Regions from separate parts of the Pseudoalteromonas sp. ABV4_021 genome, predicted to be linked through region 2. Evidence: riboswitches for the same ligand, from Rfam matches in the RefSeq annotation. Region 2 holds a riboswitch; the other holds the start of a gene.
The links. A riboswitch is a leader RNA that binds a small molecule or an ion and turns the genes downstream of it on or off. The one in region 2 is predicted to bind cobalamin.
Positions count from the first base shown of each region.

Region 1: linked by a shared signal. The riboswitch ahead of ACXAFE_RS17405 (hypothetical protein) and the one ahead of ACXAFE_RS11935 (TonB-dependent receptor domain-containing protein) in region 2 are both predicted to bind cobalamin.

Region 1 covers NZ_JBSWVB010000002.1:680,567-692,416, forward strand. The annotation lists gene astB (N-succinylarginine dihydrolase) at 1-825, opposite strand, end outside; gene ACXAFE_RS17395 (cobalamin-binding protein) at 938-1,756, opposite strand; gene ACXAFE_RS17400 (cobyrinate a,c-diamide synthase) at 1,749-3,116, opposite strand; gene ACXAFE_RS17405 (hypothetical protein) at 3,106-3,732, opposite strand; cobalamin riboswitch at 3,919-4,108, opposite strand; gene ACXAFE_RS17410 (lipoate--protein ligase family protein) at 4,241-4,960, shown strand; gene ACXAFE_RS17415 (dipeptidase) at 5,039-6,529, shown strand; gene ACXAFE_RS17420 (hypothetical protein) at 6,693-6,998, opposite strand; gene ACXAFE_RS17425 (hypothetical protein) at 7,126-7,854, opposite strand; gene ACXAFE_RS17430 (TetR/AcrR family transcriptional regulator) at 7,926-8,525, opposite strand; gene ACXAFE_RS17435 (MBL fold metallo-hydrolase) at 8,649-9,776, shown strand; gene ACXAFE_RS17440 (substrate-binding periplasmic protein) at 9,842-10,636, opposite strand; gene ACXAFE_RS17445 (hypothetical protein) at 10,734-10,973, opposite strand; gene ACXAFE_RS17450 (S8 family peptidase) at 11,164-11,850, opposite strand, start outside.
Region 2 covers NZ_JBSWVB010000001.1:2,567,179-2,579,028, forward strand. The annotation lists gene ACXAFE_RS11920 (efflux RND transporter permease subunit) at 1-1,748, shown strand, start outside; gene ACXAFE_RS11925 (SDR family NAD(P)-dependent oxidoreductase) at 1,780-2,481, opposite strand; gene msrA (peptide-methionine (S)-S-oxide reductase MsrA) at 2,547-3,071, shown strand; gene ACXAFE_RS11935 (TonB-dependent receptor domain-containing protein) at 3,128-5,035, opposite strand; cobalamin riboswitch at 5,070-5,229, opposite strand; gene ACXAFE_RS11940 (M6 family metalloprotease domain-containing protein) at 5,430-8,684, shown strand; one part of gene ACXAFE_RS11945 (IS3 family transposase) at 8,726-9,579, opposite strand; one part of gene ACXAFE_RS11945 (IS3 family transposase) at 9,579-9,927, opposite strand; gene ACXAFE_RS11950 (YajQ family cyclic di-GMP-binding protein) at 10,330-10,812, opposite strand; gene ACXAFE_RS11955 (VanZ family protein) at 10,936-11,298, shown strand; gene ACXAFE_RS11960 (ketopantoate reductase family protein) at 11,267-11,850, shown strand, end outside.

The DNA of each region.
Region 1 (11,850 bases), on a different contig from region 2:
TTCAACCGCACGTGCGGATTGATAAAATGCCATTTCATGATAAAGCAGCACATTTTCATTACCAATTGCGATTACGTCATTATGAAATACACCTTGGTCAATAACATTTGGGTTTTGCTGCACAAATAAGCAATTTGCTTCGCTCAAACCATGTGCGCGAGCAACGGCCTCGCTGGCAGCTAACGTTTGCCTTGCAGGGTAAATGTTTGGTTTTATTTCTGATAACGCATCTTCACCATAAACAAAGAGCGATAGCCCTTTTGCGTTATGAGAATTGGCTAAACGTGTGTGATTTGCCGCCCCTTCATCGCCCAATAATGGATGATGTGGTAGTGGCTCATGATGGGTAAAATACTGTGCATTGTTAAAAATAGCTTTAAAAGTACGGCTTGTTTGCTCGGCTTCTATGGCGCGGTGTAGTTTGTTACTTAAATTGGCAGGTGTGAAGTGCACTTTGCCATCGTCACAATCCAAACTATTCGATACCGTTGCCGCATTTGCCGACCACATTGAGGATGCCGAATAACAGGCTTTTAAAAACTGCGGCGCGTGTTTGGCTGCTTTTGTAATTACGTCTTTATCGCTACCTGAAAAACCCAACTTTCTAAGTGTGTAAGTATCTGGGCGAACCTGCGGCGGTAAAATGCCCTGCTTTAAGCCAAGCTTTGTCATCGCCAGCATTTTTTCAAGGCCTTGCAGCGCAGCTTTTTTCGGATTGGCGATTTGCTTTGCGTTATTTTTAGATGCGACGTTACCAAACGATAAGCCGCTGTAGTTATGGGTTGGGCCAACCAACCCATCAAAATTAACTTCGTACACTGTCATCTTTGCATCCTTTTAGTGCAACATTGCACTATTATTAGGCGTTTTTCGTGTTTAAAACCGAAAAAACATGAATACAAAGCTAAGTTGCTAAATACATGCCAGACCCTAGAAATTAAGTTGCGTACTGTGTGCTCCAGTTTTTAATAATACGATGAATTTGATTTATGCCATCCGTTAGCGCGGCCGGACCTGGCTGCAGAATATCGCTCGAATTGATTTCATAGACATGCTTGTTTATCACTGCCGGAATGGTTTGCCAGCCCTCGCGCGATAACATTTTCTCAGGCACAAAAGGGCGACCACACCAGGCTGCAAAAATAATATCCGGCGCTTTTTCAATTACTTCGCATGGGTCTTTAATAATGCGATTTTTGGCAAGGCTTTCACTGGCAAATTCCTTGTAACAATCAATGCCACCGGCGATTTCTACCAATTCACTGACCCAAGTAATGCCAGTAATAAGTGGATCAAACCACTCTTCAAAATACACCTTAGGTTTTACTGTAAGCTGAGCTGCACTTGCTTTAATCGTGTTTAGATTATCCACCAATTGATTAACTAGTTTTTCGCCTTTTTGTGGCTCGCCAATCAATGCCGACAGTGTTCGGATCATTTGCAACACCTCTTGAATACTGCGGTGATTAAAACAGTGCACATTGACGCCTTGCTTTATTAAATCACGCACAATATCAGCCTGAAGATCAGAAAATGCCAATGCTAAATCGGGCTCTAATGACATAATTTTATCGATGCGAGCGCTTATAAACGCCGAAACTTTAGGCTTTTCACGTTTAGCTCTTTCAGGGCGCACAGTATAAGCAGAGATGCCAACAATACGGTGTTGCTCACCCATTAAATAAAGTGCTTCTGTGGTTTCTTCCGTTAAACAAATTATGCGCTCAGGCCATTCCGCTTTTCTAAAATCACTCATCCCGTGTTACTTCTCCATTAAAAAACGTAACAAAAAACGCCATGTTGCTAGGAAAATACCAATGCATATAAGATGCGAGTATTTTGTCACACGCATAAATTGCCTCAGCTTGCGTGTGACGCGGATAAAACTGTGAATACGCTAAAGCGGTTAGGTTAATTTCGGCGCTTGAATAATGAAAGCTGTGCCCTCGCACTTCACAAGGTTCAGCAATATTTTGATAAACAGCGCTTAAATCGACATATTGTTGACCAATGCTAGAGAGGGTTTTATTCATGGTTGCTTTGCCATTTAACACGCCACACATAGTAAAGTGTGTATTTTCACTTATTAATTCATCCAATAAGTAGAGCATACCGCCACACTCCGCTAAGACCGGCTTGTTACTTTGCGAAAACTGTTTTACCCCTTGTTTAAACGCATTATTTTGGCTTAATTGCTGAGCATAAAGCTCCGGATACCCACCTGGAATATAGAGCGCATCACCCTTTGGCAAGGTTTTATCCTGTAATGGTGAAATGTAGCTTAGCTCTGCGCCAAAATCTGCCAGCATCGCCAAATTGGCACGATACAAAAACGAAAACGCATTGTCTTTAGCAACCAAAATACGTTGGCCTTTTAGTGGTTTAGCACGTTTAAAATCTGCGTATTGCTTTGCATCATCTCCCTCTTTTGAAGGCCAAAACACCACGTCATTGGGTAATTGATTAAAGTGTGAGTTAGCAAATTGCTGTGCGGCTTGTTCTAAATACAAGTCGATATGTTGTAACTCACCTGCTTGCATAATGCCAAGGTGGCGCTCAGGCAAACTAATTTGGGAATTTCGTAAAAAGTAGTCTTGCGTTAATGCCTTTTCGTTTATTGATTGCAAAACCATTTCGCCATGTCCTTGACCTGCGATCTTATTGGCTATCACACCGTAAAAATTAAGCCTTGGCTGATAATTAACTAAGCCATGAACTAAGGCGCCAAAACTTTGCGCCATGGCCGAACCATCAATCACCGCCAAAATCGGAATACCAAATAAGTCACTTAAATCGGCAGTATTTGGTGTGCCATCAAACAGCCCCATTACGCCTTCAATCAAAATAAGATCTGCAACGATAGCGGCTTGGTACAGCATACGCTGACATTCACTTTCGCCCACCATCCAAAGATCCAATTGATACACAGGGCGGTTTGATGCCGCTTCTAAAATCATTGGATCAATAAAATCAGGCCCGGTTTTAAACACCTGAACCGTTTTACCCATATTTGTAAAATAGCGTGCCATGGCCGCGGTCACTGTGGTTTTGCCCGCCCCCGAATTTGGCGCACTAATTACAAGTGCTGGGCAAAATACCGGCGAATTAACTGCCATGGTGAGTTGTTTTTAAAATGCTGGTGTGTGGTTTTAAGTAATAACAGGCAAGGTACAATGCCAACGCAATCGCCACATAGCCAAACGGGCTAGTAACATATGGCGCGTAATACTGTGCTACACGCTCTGAGTAAGTACTTAACGACATATCGCTAAATTTACCCGATAACCAATAATAGCTCGCGTTTGAGGTTAGAAATGCAATTGAGCTTGCAAGCCATAAGTTTACCAGTGCCATTAGCGTTTTTGCTGCAACCGAACGCTTTGTTTCATCGAGCTTTAGTTGCAAACTTTTATGACCCGCCCACCACAGCACATAGTAGCCAACAAATAAAAATGGGTATGAGCGCGTAATACAATCGCCAAAATCACCGCGATAATAGCTGCTGGTTAAATCAATCGACACACTTAGTACCACAAATACGGCAAAAGTACGGTGCTTAGACCCCAGCAAACCTAAAATAAAGAAAATTGCTGTACTGGCACTTGGCAAATGAAGCGCAGACGCAAAGTGATACTGGCGGGTGGCTATCATCAATAGCGCTAACAACGCATAAATCAGCAACGAGAATTGTTGCACTTTAATTGGGGTAAATAAACTTGAACGATCTGTCATTATAATTTTTCCACATACTAGAATTGATGCGATAGGACATGACAAGATACAAGGCACACGCCTTTGCCTGTTACTGCAAGGAATAACAATATCGGTTTCAGGTAATTAGATGATCAATTATCGCGACCACAAATTACTGCAATTGATATAAAAGCGACTGTGTTCTCGTTGCTCACCGCCCACCGCAGTACTCGAGTGAACTAGGCCGGTCTCCGGACTCCTGATCATCGCTTTGACAGCACCTTCCCATCATAAACAGACAGTGGTGGTTGTCGCTCACAGTTACCGTTGCGGGGGCAGTTCCAGATTTTAACTGGATTCCCGTTTAAACATTGTTTATAAAAAAACAATAGTCACCTAATTACAACGCAAATATATGTCAGCTAGCATTATTAAATCAAGCTAAGACATTATTCTTATTAAAACTTTTTGTTTGTTGATATAACGAGGCACTGTCAAAAATTACAAACTGCGGTATGCTAAGCAAAAAGTTAATCTTTAATTAGCAATGTCAAAAGTAAAAGCCAAAGTACTTCGTTTCAACCAAATCTCAGTTGAAGCGGTTTTTGAGAAAGAAAATGAATTAATTAGCCAACTGCAAAACGGCAATTTAGACCAAGCACTGTTACTTTGGCAAAGCGATAAGCCAACTTTGGTTTTACCATCAGGTAATAAATGGCAACAAACTGAAGCGCTCGAAACAAAGCTAAAGAAAACCGATTGGCAACTCTACGCCCGCAAAACTGGCGGCGCCCCTGTACCACAATGTGATGGGGTAATTAATGTATCTTATATGTATGTTTTAGAAGAACATATTCCCTACTCTATTCCAAACGCCTACAAAGATTTTTGCGCTATTTTATCTTCGTTTTTTGAACAGTTTAATATTAAGGTTGAAACCCACGCCACCCCCGGTAGCTATTGCGATGGTGATTACAATCTTAATATTAAAGGTAAAAAAATCGTCGGCACAGCCCAACGTGTATTACTAAAAAAAGGTGGTGGAAAAATTATACTGGCGCAGGCCTGCATTTTAGTAAATGCTGATATGCCAACCTTAGTTGCACCTGTAAATTTGTGTTACCAACATCATCAACAAGGTGATCGTGCAATAGCCGATGTGCATACCAGCTTGTTTGAGCACACCCAAGAGCGACCCGATATAAGCGAATTATTTCAGCGCCTATTTACCAGTTTTATAAATCATCAAAAACATAAATCGAGCTGATCGTAAAACCCTTTTTTTAGTGTTCAGCAGTGTTACACTTGGGGCTTATTACACCTTTAATTACCTTTGGAGTGCCCCTTGAAATTCGCTCTTCTTCCATGTGCTGCATTAGTTGCAAGCCATGCGTTTGCATCTGTTAGCCCATCTACCGATGAGTTGGCACAATACGCCGTAGCAGAATACCAAAATGCGCAAATACATACGTTAGCCAATATGGTGTCGTTTCCGACCGTTAATAAGAAAGACATCGATACACCGCAAAATCCAGATTTTATTGGCTTTAAATCGCTATTAAAAATTAAAGCGGCGGAGCTTGATTTAGATTATCAAGATTTTGGCCATACCGTATTAATTGGCATGGGTGAGCAACAAGACAAAGTAACCATAGTGACCCATGGTGATGTGCAACCAGCAGACCCTACAAAATGGCAGCAGAGCCCATTTGTACTCGATAGCACCTCTGAGCCAGGTAAGTTAATTGGCCGAGGTACCGAAGACGACAAAGGCGCAATTGCTACTGCACTCTATGCCATGAAAGCGCTAAAAGATAATAATGTTACGCTAAACAATCGTATCGAACTGATGGTATACCTTGCTGAAGAATCAGATTGGGAACCACTAAAGCGCTTTATGAAACGCTATCAACAACCAAAATATGCTGTGACCATTGACGCTTCTTACCCTGTGGTTGTTGCCGAAAAAGGCTGGAGCTTAGTTGCCCCAACATTTACAGGTTCATCACCACAAACCGGTGTTTATGTTAGCGAGTTAAAAGGCGGTGCATTTGTTAGCCAAATACCTGAAGATGCCAGTGTGGTACTTCATAATGCGGATGCGCAAGCGCTTAACATACTTAAGCAAAACATAAATGCACTGAAAGATGTACAAGTAACACTTACGGCAAAAGGCGATAGCGTACTTGTCAGTGTTAAAGGGGAATCAGCGCACTCATCTGAGCCAGAAGCAGGACACAATGCCATCGCTCACTTGGCAGAAGTGTTCAAAGGTATTGATCTAGAGAATAACAGCGACGGTCAGGCCATTGAATTTATTAATCAACTTTTCGGCCTTGATTTATACGGCGCACAATTTGGTGACATTGCCTACCGTCACGATTTTATGGGGCCAATGACTGTCGCGCCAACACTTCTAAAACGCAGCGAAGAGGGTCTTAAATTATCGGTTAATTTACGCCGCCCAGTTGGTAAAACAGAATCGCTATTAAAATCACAAATTGATACCGCGCTTAACAATTGGCAAGCTAACAACAATGTGACGTTGAACGATGTGGAAATTCATATTGGCACGCCGATGCTGCTTGATGATGCACCGCACGCCCAAGCGCTTTTAGACATCTTTAAGCATTTTACTGGCGATGAAGATGCAAGCTTTGTTTCAATTGGTGGGGGCACTAATGCTAAGCTATTTGATAACGCCGTGTCGTTTGGCCCGTCAATGCCAGGTAAAAAATATACAGGTCATTCAGAGCACGAGTATTTAACACCAGAGCAAATGGCGCTTAACTTAAAAATGTATACCGCCATGATGGTGAAACTTGGCAATATGTAAACGACCAATTTAGAACAACCATAATTTATAATGAGGCAACGTTATGCTTTGTGACAAAAGTATGACGTTCCTTAGTACCTTGATTGCATTTAAAAAGTAGCACTTTTAAACAGACTTACACACCATTTCTGGGGATAACCTTGATACCAAATACCATTCTTATTTACGCCTTATCTAATACCCCTTTAAAGATTAGTGGGTAACGTCTTATACGGTTACCAATGTAATCATCTGCCATTATTTGTTGACAAAATTCATCAATGGTTAGGTTTGCTTCAAAAAGCCATTCCATTCGTTCCAGTGCACGCAAAAAACCACGTTTTAAAAATGCTTGGTTTTGATAATGCGCAATATTCTGCTTTACGATATTTAGTTTTTCAGGATCAGCTTGCAGCGCCGTAATCACCGCTTTTAAATATTGCTGCTGTTGCGGGTGTGCTTTTTCCTTGCGAGGGCGACCTAATGACACGTATTACTTCTCTTAATTAACCTTTAATAAAAAAACCTGAGTTCGGAGTAAAAATGGTAAGTTAACTGCTTAATCCGATCTCAAATTAGTTATATGGTGTTGCCATTAAGTTGGATTACTTTTCGCGTTATTTATTGAAAAACAGACTCGGGAAGTTAGCATACTCATAATGCTCACCAAACACCTCTGCCAGCTTCTTTGAGTGATAAAGCTTCTCAAACGCTAACTCAAATTGATTTTTGAGTAAGCGCCCTCGATCATTGTCATGAAAAACCAACCAAATTGGCGTTTTTCCCTGTAACTCGAGGGTTTCGAACATCCGTTTTTGCCGTTCCGTTAAGTTGTAAATATGATCGACTACGACATCTACTTTACCTGATTCCAATAACACTAGCGCTTTGTGAATATCGGTAAAACGGTAGCTCTGCGCATGTTCTGGCACATAACGGTTGTAAGCGTATTCTTCAAACCACCCAACAGTTAAATCTTTAAAGTCCTCACTGTGGCGCAGTTTTGTTGTGCGCGGGTTGTAGATAGCAATAATGGGGAATTCCATATCTATATAATATTTTGGATAAACTACATCACCCAATAGCTCGTTATCGCTCTTATAAACACCAACAAGCACATCTGCTTTTTGATTTTTAAACAGGCGCTTGGCGCGCGCATAGCTGCCAACGTCAAATTTTAACTGCTTATTTACCAAGGTTTTCTTGACCAATTCAAGGTAAATCCCCTCACCTCCTGGCTCTGAAAATTCGCGCCAATGTGCCGCTGCAACAGTGATTTGTTCGGCCTTTGTAGGTAATGCACCTAACAAAGAGATAAAGCAGATTATACAAACATCAAAACGCATAAAATCCAGTTTGTTTATTAAATCAATATCCAGAAAGTATAGATATATTCTGAAATTGTGCAGTAACAGCGTTATTGCCCACAGCCATAGCGCGCTAGAAACAGTTCAATCGTTTGATCTATTAAATAGGCTTCTTGTTGCTCACTGAGCACATCGAAACCGTATAAACGTGGATAAAAGATATGAGACTTCAACTGATAAACAAACTGCTTGGCTGCAAGTTCTTTGTCATCAATCTGCATTTTATGTGCTGACACTGCATCAGTTAAAAACTGTTCTAAATACGTCATACAGCCAATTGAATTGGCGCTCAGTTGTTTAGCAAATTCGGGGGCTTGCAACATTTGCAAAAAAGCAATTTTAGCAACACGTAAAAAATTGTCGGAGCGAAACAGCGAAACTTCATGCTCCGCGATAGTTAAAAGCTGTGCTTTAAGCGGCTTATTTTCATCAAATATAACTGTTTGAATATTATTAAGTTGCCCCATCATGCGTTCAATAATGGCGTAAAAAAGCGCATCTTTTGTTTCAAAATGGTTGTACACAGTACGTTTAGATACCACAGCCATTTTAGCCACTTCATCCATGCTGGTATGCACTACCCCATTTTCAAAAAACAGCTGCTCTGCAGCATCTAGAATATGAATGCGTTTTTGCTCAGATAATTTCATAGTTTTCTCATTAACAGTCTCCCTAATTTTAAACTTAATTAAAAAAAACTGCACTACACAGTTTACTTTTTTATCATTTAATGAAAAACTACACCGTGTAGTTTACATCTTTAGAGAAACTCGATGAAAACGATTAAGTGGTTAAGCCTTTTACTCATTATTTTATTTATTGGAGCCTGCACTGTGAACAATAACTTAGCAACTGACGGCACAAGAAAAACGCCCAATCAAAGCCTATACAAAAATGGGAAGTTCTATAACGCCGACGCAATGGAGCCAAATAGTTTACGCAAGGTTGCTGGTATTTTTGTCCGCTACTTTACGGAGAAAAAGCTCAATGCAATACCAGAACAGCCACTACCGATGAATACCTTATCGCGCGAACAGCTTGAATTACTTGACGATAACGAAATCCATATTGTAAAACTTGGTCACTCATCTATTTTACTTAAAGTATATGGTGAATTTTGGCTACTCGACCCTGTATTTGCAGAGCGCGCATCACCCTTTAGATTTATGGGGCCAAAGCGTTTTCACCCAACACCCATTTCGATAGAGGCGCTCCCTCCTATCGATAAGGTGCTAATTTCCCATAATCATTATGATCATCTCGATAAACACAGTGTGAAACTGCTTGCAGATAAAACTAAACAATTTTTAGTACCGACGGGGGTTGCAGGTGATTTAGCAAAATGGGGGATCAGCCCAACAAAAATAAAAGAGTTTGATTGGTGGCAAGAGTTAGCAACGACACGCGGTTTTGTTGCTTTTACGCCCACTAAGCATTTTTCAGGCAGAGCGCTGAATGATGGCAACAAAAGCTTATGGGGTTCTTGGGTAATTTCGGCCAACGCTAACACCTTATATTTTAGCGGTGACTCTGGTTATTTCTCTGGCTTTAAAGACATTGGCGAGCGCTATGGCCCATTTGATATGACCTTTATTGAAACTGGTGCCTACGATAAAGATTGGCCAGATGTGCACATGACACCAGAGCAAAGTCTACAAGCGCACCTTGATTTAAACGGCAAAATAATGACGCCAATCCATAATGGCACATTCGATTTAGCGTTTCACGCATGGTACGAACCACTCGAGCGGATCTTAACCCAAGCAACACAGCATGCTGTTAGTTTAAATACGCCAATAGTGGGTGAAATTCAGCAGCTCGGACAAGCGGCAAATACACATGCATGGTGGCAAGATTATATGCCATCTACCAAGCCAACAACTCTCGTTGCAACGAACTAAACTGTGATGTTTTGTTATTTAAGGGCGCACTGCGCGCTTAAATAACAAACAGCGATAAATAGCGTTTAGTTCATACCCTGTTTGTCGATTGATTGTTTGCTGTTTGAAGGCAATTGACTGACTAACTTCTCAAAAACCCCATTTCGTTTTATTTCAGCCAAGCCTTTATTAAATGCGTTTAGATACTCACTTGACGCTTCGCGATCTTTTTTAAACAGTAAATGGGTGGTGTCGCTGCGCAGCGGTTTTTTACGATAGGCTAGCCGCTTACGTTGACGCTCAGAAAACTCTCTTTTCAACATGTAGTTAGCAGGAATAAGCGACATTGGAAAAGCATCAATACGCCCTTTTATTAATCGCGCTAAATTTTGTTTATCGGTATTCGCCCAATCGAGTGTGAGCTTTGATTCATTTCCCGCTGCTAATAATTCTTTGGTATAGCTATAGCCAGTTGTAACGCCAATCAACTTGCCTGCAAAATCATCAATGTCTTGCCAATCCACCAGCGGCTTTTTGGTGTTGTAAAAAAAGTAGGTAGTTTCGGTGTAAAGTGGTTCACTGCAATAAAATTCCTGTTGTTTTTCCTCGGTACAAAACCAATAGGCAGCAACATCGAAATGACCTTTTTGCACTTCTACAAAACTGCGTCCCCACGGGAAATAACTAAATTTTACGCGATAACCTTGTGTTTGAAATGCGGCGCGAATAACCGCAGGTACAAAATTAAACTCGCCTTTGGCACGACTTGAATAAGGCGGATATTCGCCGATAGCAATGCTCAGAGTTTTTGCTTGGCATGGCATAGCCAACAAGCACATGGCAATCAATATACACGCTATCAGTTTTAAAAAGGTGGTCACATTTCTATCAAGCTAACACGCCTGAACCATAAAAACCAAAATAGGTACAAAACAGTAACCCTAATCGCCTTTATTGGCAAGTTCAGAAGATTTAAATCTACGATTTTTTACGTGCTTTTATATAAAGATAAAGCATAAATAGCCAAATCGTATTCGCACCAATTATATGGAACCAAAATGACACTGGAGACTCTTCTCGTAAAATTGCCTCACCGCTACGCCCCGCAGGAATAGCGCCGCTTTCAATACAAAAAATAGTGGGAAGGAGAAAAAGCAACATAATGATAATCACCCAGCCGAGTGTTGGCGCTTTTGCGTTTTGAATAAGCGGTGGCATCTGCATCCATACAGTAACGTGTTAATGTGAAGAGAATTATACTGGCAAGGTATAGCGCTAATTACAATACAAACAACCATTTATTTCACATACTCCGATAAACACAAACCAGCTACAGTGTCGTCATCTGAAACGTCAGCTCATAAAAAAGCCAGCGAAAACGCTGGCTTAACTTCAGAGAACTTAATGTTTAATAACTTGCTGTTAGCGTAACACCTGCGTAAGCAGAGTAAGCGTTAAGTAAGATGTGGTAGGTGCCACCCGTTGCGCCACTGCTTAAACTACATGACTCATTATTGCCCCAACGATAAGGACGACATTCATAATCGGTTGTCGTAGGTTGAGCGCCTTTTTTCACGTACAGATCTACGTCACCGCTACCATCTGCTGTGGTTACCGTAAGTGTTTGGTTTGCTGGCACTTCAATTTTGAAGAACACTTGACTATTGGCATCGCCCGATAAGTTTGCCATCGGTACACCGTTGTCTAAGCAATCCGTACAACCACCATCAGCACTATACGTAGCGACTAGACTTGCGCCTGAATATGCAGCGTAGCCTTGAAGCATCACGTAATACTTGCCGGCCGCTGGAGTATTAAACTCACAGCTTTCATTATTGCCGTTTTTATAAGGACGACAATCATAGTTACCTGTTGTGGCAGCTGAGCCTTGTTTCACATAGAGATCTGCATCACCCTGACCACCAGAAAGTGAAATAGATAAACTCGATTGTCCCGCTGGCACGTCAACAAAATAGCTGGTTTCACTGCCCGCAGCACCTGCAGCCGATACGGCTTGATCTTTAATCAATTCTGTCACAACAGGCGGCTCTGGGTCGACTGTGCCTTCAAGCGCATATAACAACTCGTTAGGTGA
Region 2 (11,850 bases):
CGTTAGTCTTTATGGAAGGTCGAATTGGTAGCTTATTTACTGAATTTGCTATGGCCACCAGCGCAGCGGTAATTTTCTCAAGCTTAACCGCACTCACATTATCGCCAGCGCTGTGCTCTAAAGTTTTAAAGCCAAGTGAAAAAGCATCCAAGTTTAGTCATAAAATTGATGCACTATTTGGCAAAGTTGAAAACGGCTACGAAAATTTACTGCGTAACAACGTGGCTAGTAGCAAAAGTATGTTGCTACTTCTTATTTTTGCGGGTCTTGCCAGTTACTTACTATTTAAACAATTGCCATCGGAACTCACTCCAAAAGAAGACCGCGGTACTTTCTTTATAATGATGAATGGTCCTGAGGGCGCAAGCTACGAAAATAACGCACAAAACATGGCTCAGATTGAAGAAAAGCTGATGCCGTACCAAGAAAATGGTGAGTTAAGTCGCGTACTTATTCGTGTTCCTGGCTGGGGTGGCCGTGGCGGTGTTGCTATTGTGGGTATGGCCGATTGGGACGAACGCAAACGCGATACATGGCAAGTAATGGGCGAAATTAGCGGTAAATTAACCGATGTTACCGATGTGCGCGCCTTTGCCATTATGCGCTCTGGTGTTGGCGGGCGTGGTAACAGTCGCCCGGTTGAGTTTGTATTGCAAGGTAACAGCTACGAAGAACTGGCCGATTGGCGTGACCGTATTCTAGCCCGTGCCCGTGAAAATAAAGGGCTAGTGCGTCTTGACCACGATTACAAAGAGACCTTTCCGCAGTTTTTAGTCAGTATTGATAAGAATAAAGCGGCAGATCTGGGCATTAGCATTTCGCAAATTGGTCGCACTCTTGAATCTATGCTAGGTCAGCGCCGAGTCACCACGTTTATTGATCGCGGTGAAGAATACGATGTAATTTTAAAAGGCACTAAAGCGGACTTTTCAGACCCTAAGAATATTTCGTCGATTTATCTAAAATCACGTAACAATGATTTAGTGCCACTGGATAGCTTAATTTCAATTGATGAGCAAGCAACGGCTGCGCGATTAAACCGTTATAACCGTATGCGCGCTATTACCATTAGCGCCAACCTTGCAGCTGATTACTCACTAGCTGAAGCACTTGATTTCCTAAACCAAGTGGCAATGGAAGAAAACGACATTGAAGGCGCGATTGATTACAAAGGCGAATCGCAAATGTTCTACGAAGGCGCATCAGCAATGACCTATGTGTTTATTTTAGCGCTCACGGTTACTTTCTTAGTACTTGCAGCGCAATTTGAGAGCTTTGTGCACCCGTTAGTAATTATGCTTACAGTACCACTTGGCTTAGTTGGCGCACTAACTGGGTTATTCTTTACCGATTCCAGCCTTAATATTTACAGCCAAATTGGTATTGTAATGTTGATAGGATTAAGCGCGAAAAACGGTATTTTAATCGTTGAATTTGCGAACCAACTACGTGATAAAGGCATTGCCTTTAACGAGGCTTTAATCAGCGCATCAAAACAGCGCCTACGCCCAATTATTATGACCTCTTTAACCACAGTAATGAGCTCGGTACCACTGGTGTTGGCATCTGGTCCAGGGTCTGAAAGCCGTATGGTTATTGGTATTGTTATTTTAACCGGTGTGGTTGTGGCAACCTTGCTAACACTATTTGTTATTCCAAGTGCGTATTACATGCTGGCGCGTAACACACAATCGCCAGAAACCACTGAGAAAGCAATTAACGATCAAGCCAGCGATCATCCGCTATAAAACTACCGAGTGGTAGCTACTCTAAACTTAGCTACCACTCTATTTCTTGCCCATCCCACGCAAAGAATTTTCCACTGTCTTTTTCATTAACCTGAAACATTAAGCGAATTAAACATTCCGCGCTAAATTGTGCAGTAAACAATTTATTTTCCGGTACATTACGTTGAAATGGTTTCGACAACTTGGTATCAGTTGTGCCTGGATGAAAGGCAATCACACACACCTTATTGCTACTTCGAGCCAGTTCCACACTCGCGGTTTTGATTGCCATATTAAGTGCCGCTTTAGCCATACGGTAACTGTACCAACCACCTAAGCGGTTATCGCTTATGCTGCCAACTCGCGCTGATAAAAATGCCAATTTACACTCTTTTGCCAGTGATTTTTGTAAATGTACTAAGTAGGTGAGCGGTGCAAATGCGTTGGCTTGCATTAATGCCATTGCCGAATCAACACGCCATTGTGATAGATTTTTTTCGGGTTGAATTTCCTCTTGATGCAATAAACCCAAACAACAAAAGACATAATCGAACTTAATTGATAATGTCGCTAAACAGCTTGCTACCTGCTGTTCATTGTGGTTTTCGACTAACAACACATTAAAGCGTTTATCGCTTACAAGAGTCGGGTTGCTAGAAATAATGGTAATGTTGTGTTCGTCGTCTTGTTGGCTTAACAGCTCAGCAACAGCCAAACCTATGCCGCCCGCCCCAATAATTAAACTTTGTTTCATCTTGCCGTCCCTTGTCTAACTGTATTAATCTTTACGCAACTAACAAGAAAATAGATTAAACAATAATGCAAACAGCAATTTTTGGTGGTGGCTGCTTTTGGTGTATTGATGCGGCATTTCGCCGTTTAAAAGGCGTGCAATCGGTGCTATCAGGTTACAGTGGTGGTCATTTAGATAACCCAACTTATCAAGATATTTGTACCGGCTTATCCGGTCATGCCGAAGTGGTGAAAATTGAATTTGATGAGCAAGTCATTAGCTACTCAACACTATTACAAATCTTTTTTGAGTTACACGATCCAACACAATTAAACCGCCAAGGTAATGATGTAGGTACACAATACCGCAGTGTTATTTTTTATCTTGATGATGTTCAAAAGCTAGCGAGCTTAAAAATGCTGGCAAGTCAGCAAGCACTTTTTGCAGACAAAATTGTCACTGAGCTAAGCCCTGCGACACTTTTTTATAGTGCTGAAACATATCACCAAGACTATTACCGCGATAACCCTAATCAACCTTATTGCAGTATTATGATTGGTCCTAAATTAGCTAAGTTCTCAGCTAATTATGAGGCATTACTAACGCAATAAAAAAAGCCGCAACTTGCGGCTTTTTTTACAAAATGAATCGCAGTTAAATCACACGATTAAAAATCGTACGCGATACCAACAAATAACTGACGACCAATTTCGTTGTAGTGGTAAAACGCATCATTTACCCAATCGCCATCGATATCTACGCCATAACCTTGACTTGGAATGTACTCTTTATCAAATAGATTTTCGATGCGAGCACTCACGGTTAATTGCTGTTGAATTTGATAGTTTGCAGCTAAGTCCCACACAATGCGCGATGGGATTTTATTAATCAGCGTCGATTTTTGCTCTGATTGATACGCAACACTTAAATTAATATCTAAATCTTGCCACTGCTTAGCGATGCTGTAACGTACATTTTCTTTTGCAACAAATGGTAAGTCACTATATTTTTCAAGAGCGGTTGGTGAGTTATCCACTTTCTGCGCGTCGATATAGCTTACATTAAGGGTGTTATCAAAACCGTAAAAAGCAAAATTGGTGGTTAGCTCTACGCCTTCATAACGAGCTTCGGCAATGTTAAATGGTGACCAACGATATGGGTTATCCGCTGTTGGTGCTGGTGCCCACGCAATTTTATTGGTTAGCTCGTTACGAAATGCCGCAACATCCACACTTAAGCTATCAAAATCAATACGTAAGCCAAGCTCACGGTTAACTGATGTTTCAGCTTCAAGTTCTGGGTTACCTGAACCTGGGTAGTATAAGTCGTTGAACGTAGGTGCTTTAAAGCCAGAGCTTTGACTTACACGCAGTACCGCGTCTTGATGCAGGTAAATACCACCCGCAATGTTATACGTTTGCTCAGATCCAACTTCATCATAATCATCATGACGCACAGCCACATTAGCTAAAAAGTTGCCGTCATCGTAGTACGCGCCACCAAATGCTGCATAAGCATTGCGACTTTTTTCATCATAACTGCTCGTTGTATCAATCTTGTCTTGATGCCAGTTTAAGCCGCCATTAAAGTCGATTTGCTCAGATAACTGATATGTCGATAAATAATCTAGCTGTACACGCTCTGTTGCAAAGCGGCTAGTTGGTTTAGTGCCAAACGTATCATCTTGATCTTGGCTAAACGCAACATCTACTTTATGGCTAGAGTCACCTAACTGTTTAAACCAATTAGCATTTACATGATAGTTTTCATATTCGGTTTTATCTAATGTAGACTCTTGATAATCAAAATAATTATCAAACTCTACTTCGCCCGTTGAATACTGAGCAATAAAACCTAATCTACCTAACAATTCATTATTATGAGTAAGGTTTAGCCCTAGGTTTAAGTTGTCGTAACTGTCTTTATCTGGATCTGCAAAGTTTGTTGCATCGTTTTCCAATACGTCAAACCCTTCTGTGCGCTCATAACCTGCATTCAGCGCGATATCCACGTATTCTGTAGTAAAACGTGACGTGCCTTCTAAGCTCGCGTAACTATTTGAACCCGTTGTTAATGCAATGCTGTGACCTTGTGATTGACGCGTAATAATATTAATAACACCCGCTAACGCATCAGAACCATATTGTGCTGCGCGAGAGCCTTTTACTACTTCAATACGCTCAACTGCATTTAATGGCAACGTTGATAAGCTTTTATAACCTAAGGTTGCTGAGCCTACGCGCACACCATCAATTAAAATAAGCGAGTAACGAGATTCTAAGCCACGTACAAACAGGCTCGCATTTTGCCCTTGCCCACCGTTACGGTTTACTTGAATGCCCGCTTGCGTTTCTAACACACTTAACACATCACGCACATTTAATTGCTCAATTTGCGCACGGTCAATAACTTGCACGCTTGCCAGAGTTTGGTCAATTGATTGCTCAAGCTTATTCGCGGTAACAACAATAGTTTCAATATCATGCTGTGTTTGAGCATCAGTTGTGTTAGCTGCAACGAATGAAGAAGACAAGGCAAGGCTAAGCGCCAAACCTAACTTAGATTTGTGATACATATTATCCCCTTGTGCCCACCGCACAATGTTAATCGTTTTAAGAAACCAATTGGCCGGTCTCCGGGCTGAGCATTTTATTTAATACAAAATACATCACCGTTGCGGGGGCAGCGTTGGACTTAATAAGGCAAAGACTTATGCACCAACTTCCCGATTATCCGTTGTTATGTTTGACCCGCTATTTTACTGAAGCGAAAGAGCAAAAATTTAACGGCACCAATAGGCTATAAATTTAGGCGCGTATTGTGGAGGGGATAAGTGAAAATGTCAATTTTAGAAGTCTAAACCGCTAAAAACAGCTGATAAACTGTTCCCTTATTGTTTCTATAAAAGGTCATTTAGGAGTAAACTTTATTACTCACACAGTGACAATAGATTTGTAACGGATTCAACTATGAAACAGTTAACTAAGGTACTTCTTGCCTGTAGTGCATTTTTGACTCTACACGTAAGTGCATTACAACCGCCCACGCAAGAGCAGCTAAAACGCTATAAAGCCGAAAAAACGCTTAGCCAGCGCGCTTTGCAAGCAAAATCATATGGTAACCACCAGCGTTTACACCATTTGCCGCAACTGCGAACAATGCAAAATAAAGCAGATGAAGCAAACCCATTTGAAGGGTATTTTCCAAGTTTAGGCACGCCTAAAATGTTGGTGCTACTAGTTGAATTTCCCGATTACTTACACAATGAAAGCAACTCTCAAAGCGCAATTAACAGTAAAATTTTTGGTGAGGGCAACGCCAGCAGTTTCCCGTTTGAAAGCCACCGCGCATTTTACCAGCGTTCGTCATATAACAAACTTGATATTCAAGGTAACGTACTTGATTGGTATAAAACCGATTACAACCGCCCGCTTGACGATGGCACAAATGCCGCAGAGGTAAAGCAGCAAATCATCAAAGAAGCAATTGAACACCATGATGCGCTTGGCCATGACTTTAGCCAATACGATAACGACGGCGACGGCGACATCGATTACGTTGCAGTGATTTGGACGGGCCCTCCTGGCGAATGGGCAAGCCTTTGGTGGGGTACTTTCTCAGGTTTTGGCGACAATTCATTTACCGTCGATGGTAAAACCATCAGCACAATTTCATGGCAATGGCTGGCCTATTCGGAAGGACAAGCATTTTCGCCGCTTGTACTTATTCATGAAACCGGCCATGCACTTGGCCTGCCTGATTACTACGATTACGACGACAGCATTGGTCCACGTGGTGGTACAGGTGGTATGGATATGATGGATAATAACAGTTCAGATCACAGTGCATTTAGTAAATTTGCGCTTGGCTGGCTGACGCCACAGTTTGCATCAACTTCAGATACCAACTATCAACTTTCAGCCACATCAACTAACCAAGATGCGCTTATTTTACGCAGCGACACAAGTGCCACCAATAAATACGACGAATATTTTATTGTGCAATACCGTGATAGAAGCGGTAACGACCTAAACTTAAGCGCTGAAGGTTTAAATATTTGGCACATAAATTCAGAGCTCAATAGCTGGGGCTACTTTGCCAACGATAATAGCTACTCTGACAACAAACTTATTCGCCTTATTCAAGCTGATAACTTAAATGAAATTGAGCTAGCTGCGGCCTACGCTGATGAAAACGATGTATTTACTACGGGCGATAGCTTTTCACCTTTAACCCTGCCAGCGAGTAAAAACTATGCCGCAAAACATACCGGCGTAGACATTCAAAACCTCAATACCGATGGCAATAGCGCTACGTTTAATGCACAGGTTTACCCTAGCATTGCGACGATTTCGGTCGGTTCTATTAGTGATAAATCACTGATAGCACATAATGCACAAGCAACCATTAGCAGTGACGACTTATCTCAAGTTGATCATATTGAATTGTTAATTAACGGCGAACTTAAAAAAACACTATCTACACCATTTGAAGTGAATTTTGCAGAGCTTATTACTGAGAATGGCCAACTAAACTTGCAGTTAAATGCCGTTACCGCAGAAGGTTATAAAAGCGCTGAATACTTGAAAGTATTCGCATACAACGGTGAATCTTCAGCAGTGCACTTTCATTTAGATCATTCATTAAATGCCGAAACAAAACAAGTTTACGATAGCTTGACCTTACCAGTTTACTATTCAGACTTTCTATTCCCGCTAACCAGCACCAATTTTAAATTTGTCTCTGTTGATTTTGGTGAGTCTCGCACGCCCTGGAATAGACTCGACGATGGCACACTGCAAGCATTCGGCCGTGACCGTAAAGCAAGCAGTGAAGAAGTATCATTTATTGATAACTACTCGCGCTTTAACAGCAAGCTTATTATTGCCGGTGAAAATGTCCTTAGCCTATCGCCTGAACTTAGCAATGCACTCGATTTAACGGTAACCAGCGCTGATGTTCGTGTTGAGCAAGTGGAAAGTATCGCGCTTAATAATGGGCAAACCGTCAGCCAAACTATCATTGCTGAGGATAGCATCTCACCGCCAAGCTCTGAGTTTATTACACAACAAAATGCAACAACCTTTCTTAACGCGAAAGGTGTGTTTTATGATGACATTGAAGGTAAATGGAAAAATGAGTTTGGCCCGTGTGGCATTCAAGGTGCTATCAATAACAGCAAACTAATTGTGAATACTTGCTCACTAAGTCATTTATCTGCTGGCAGTAAGTCTGCGCTGATTTCACATTACCTTGATTACCTTGAAGTTGAAGACACGGTAGACAACAACCTGCTACCGATTATTCAACTTGAAACCACTCATTATGTTACCGAAGGTGAAGCTGTGGCGCTAAGCGCAACTGTGAGCGATGCTGATAACGATCCTATCACGCTAGCTTGGCAGCAAATATCAGGTACCGAAGTGTCAATTGCAGATAGCACAAGTGCAAACCTAAACTTTACCGCACCGCAAGTGCAAGCAGACGAAAGCTTAACATTCTCGCTCACAGCAGATGATGGCAAAGGTAGTACAACCGCATACATCACTGTAAACGTTATCAATGTAAATAAGCTTCCAGTTGTCGAAATTGATGCACCTCAATCAGTATTAGCTAATGAGCTAGTGACTATTTCCGTCTCAGCGACAGATGAAGACGGCGATGCACTAACCTATGAGTGGCAACAAATCTCAGGCCCTGCAATTGATTTAGCAGGTAATGCCAGCAACACACTTAGCTTTACAGCACCAGATGTAGCAAGTGATACCGCTATTAAGTTGTTTGTGTCAGTATCTGACGGTAAGGGCTCTTCAGGTGTTCATATTTCAATTGACATCAAGCGCTCAAATCAAGCGCCGGTAGTTACAATCGGTAATGATATATCAGTAAATGAAGGTGCAACGGTCACGTTAACCGCAGAGTCGAGCGACCCAGATGGTGATGAACTCTATTACAACTGGAAACAAACCAGTGGTCCGGCAGTGAATTTAACCAGTACAGATGAGGCAAACTTAGTTTTCACAACACCTAGCGTTGATAGCGATCAAGTACTTACATTTGAAGTTACAGTGAGCGACCAATTACTAACGAGCACAGCAAGTGTTCAAGTAACTGTTAAAAACATTGCTCCTCCAACTGCTGAAGCAACATCAAGTTCTTCAAGCGGTAGTTTATTTGCAATGTTAGGGCTTCTCACTCTAATTAGCTTACGCAGACGAAGTTAAGATTAATTGACCCATCCTAGCATGGGTTGACACTTTTAATATTAAAACGCTCGATGCACTTCATCGGGCGTTTTGTATTTTAAAGCCGTGTGTGGCCTTCTTTGATTATAGATATCAATGGATTGTTTCACCATTTTCGCAGCTTCTTCCAAGTTATTAGGCTTTGTCAGTAAATACTCGTTTTTCAGTATACCGTTTACGCGTTCCGCCAAGGCATTTTGGTAGCAGTCATATCCATCTGTCATTGAGCACGTTATGCCATATTCTTCGTGTATGCGTTGGTATTCATGTGAGCAATATTGAATACCTCTATCTGAATGATGGATAAGAGGTGAAGTGACTTTTCTATTTTTTAACGCTTGTTTAAACGCCTGTTTTACTGAACTCGTTTTTAAATTATCACTTAGGCTATAACCCACTATTTTTCTAGAGTAAGCATCTGTTACTAGACTTAGATAGGACTCGCATTCTTTCGTTGGCAGGTAAGTGATATCCGCCACCCATAATTGCTCTGGACGAGTTAATTCAATCCCATCTTTTATGATGTTTGGGTGTTTATAAAATCGATGCAGACTCTGTGTTGTTCGGTGATAGGCGCGCTTAGTTAGCACTAATAAGCGGTTTACTCTCAGTAAGGCAAACAAGTGGTCTCGGCCAATGTGTAGCTCTGACTGTTGCATTATGTACTGTAACTTTCTGGTACCAATGCGAGGATGAGTCATCCGCTGTGCCTTTACGAACGATAATACTCGTTGCTCAAACTGCTCTTTTATTACCGCCACTTTACAGCGTTTATAATAAGCTTGTCGTGTTATACCCAAGTACTTACACGCCTTGGTCACTGACAGTTTGGCTATGACTTTTGATTCAACAACCTGTCGCGTTGCTTTTTTGTGATACGTACCCCAAAGTCTTTATCAAGCACATCGACAATTTTCTCGAAGAACTCGGCTTTTAACTTGGTATCTTCTAACTCTTTCTCAAGGGCTTTAATCTTTTGCTCTGGTGTTAAATCTTTAGGCTCTGACATACCGGTAGCCTCACTCATGTGATTAGGTGTTCCCTTACTCCAATCTAGTCGACCATGCTTACGAAGCCAAACTAAAACTGTTGAAGCACCTTGGATACCATAGTGGTCTTGCGCTTGTTTGTATGTACACTCGCCTTTTTCTACTTTTTCCACAATTGATAATTTAAAGGCAAGTGAATAATCTTTTTGAGTTCTCTTAGATATAGGGTTCATAACATTCTCCAAATTTAAGTTGGAAAAGTGTCAACCGTATTTAGGACTGGTCAAATCCATAAAAAAAGAGCCATAAATGTGGCTCTTTTTTTTGATTTAAACCGCTAAAACAATTGGTGATTTTGAAAATCCACCTAGAGCGTGCTGACCTTTTCGGTATGAAATTTGTTCACATCCAAAGCATTCTGATCGAGGCGTTGGCTTGCAGGCATAGTGGTCTGCGTCAAAAGCCAGCAACAAAGAGCAGGGTGTTTTGGGTTGAACCCTACTGGCAGCACATTTGCAGTATTTCTACGGCGTTATCGCTCTTTTATGTAGAATAACTACACGTCAATCGTGATGCCTTGTACAAATTGTGCAAATATTGCTGCAAAATCATGCAGTAAAGTTCGGCACGCTCTACTAATCGCGGAAATTTTTAAACTGGAACGGTTGCCCTAATTCAGCTTCGCGAACGAGTTGCATAATTGCTTGTAAGTCATCGCGTTTTTTACCTGTTACGCGCACTTCTTCACCTTGAATCGCAGACTGTACTTTTACTTTTGAATCTTTAATCAGCTTCACAATTTTTTTGGCAATATCTTTTTCAATACCCTGCTTGATAAACACTTGCTGAGAATACGTTTTACCTGTGTGAACCACATCTTTTACTTCAAAGCTTTTTACATCTAAGCCGCGCTTTACTGCTTTTGCCGCTAAAATATCAAACATCTGATTAAGCTGAAAATCAGAATCAGCTTTCATCGTGATAATTTCTTTACCAAATTCAAATGAGGCTTCAACACCTCTAAAATCGTAACGCGTATCTAATTCACGATTTGAATTATCAACCGCGTTTTTTGCTTCAGTCATTTCCACTTCAGAAACGATATCAAATGAAGGCATAGTTATCTCCGTAATGTGCTAATGGTGCGATTATAAAGCGCATAATTAAACTTACAAATTTTTCATATTTTCACGCAATGCTATTTGTTATACTCGAAATTCGTGATTTTGAGGAAGTTTTGTGTGAGCCGACGTATTTATCAGGCATTGTTTATTGTATTTATTATTGCCTGCAGCCTGCTCTTTTTTAAAGAAGTAAAGTCATCGCTAGTTAGTATTTCGCACATCGATAAGGTTGCTCACTTCGTTGTGTTTTTTGTATTAACAGGCTTTTTAAAACGCGCGGTAAAAGCCCCGTTCTGGTTATATATCGTAATTTTGGCAGCGTATGGTGCTGGTGTGGAATATGTGCAAGGCATGCTTCCTCATCGCCAAGCTTCATTTGCTGATTTTGTTGCTGATGTTGCAGGTATTCTTAGTTACTTAATCATCAGTGCTGTATGGCATAAACGCTATGCAAAAGCGAAACAAAGTGAACAAGCCTAAGCTGTATATTGTTGGCCACGGTGCCATTGGCTTATTGTTCGCCCGATTGCTGCGCACAGCATTTGATATCAAACTGATTGTACGCTGCAAAACCAAAAACTCAGCGCACATAACGGTTACAGCGCTTGACCAATCTGTTGAAACATTCTCGCTCGAAGCCGTAACGATTGATGAAATAGACGCTATCGACAACCTCTTTATTCCAACCAAGTCTTACCAAGTCGCAGACGTTTTAGCTCAACTGCAACATAAAATAAGCAGCCGCGCCACCGTGATATTGAGCCATAATGGCATGCCCAACTTGACGGCAATTAACCAAGCGCTCGCAACACAAAATCTGTTTTTCTTAACCACCAGCATGGCTGCACTTAAGCACGCAGATTTTGCGATAGCACACACTGGCTTTGGCGCTAGTTTTATTGGCGCATTAAACGCTAACACCGAAAAAACACCAACAATCGAGCATCTTTTAACAGCCATACCAAATATCACCATAGAGCAAAACATTAACGCATTGCTGTGGCAAAAATTGATTATTAATATTGCGATAAA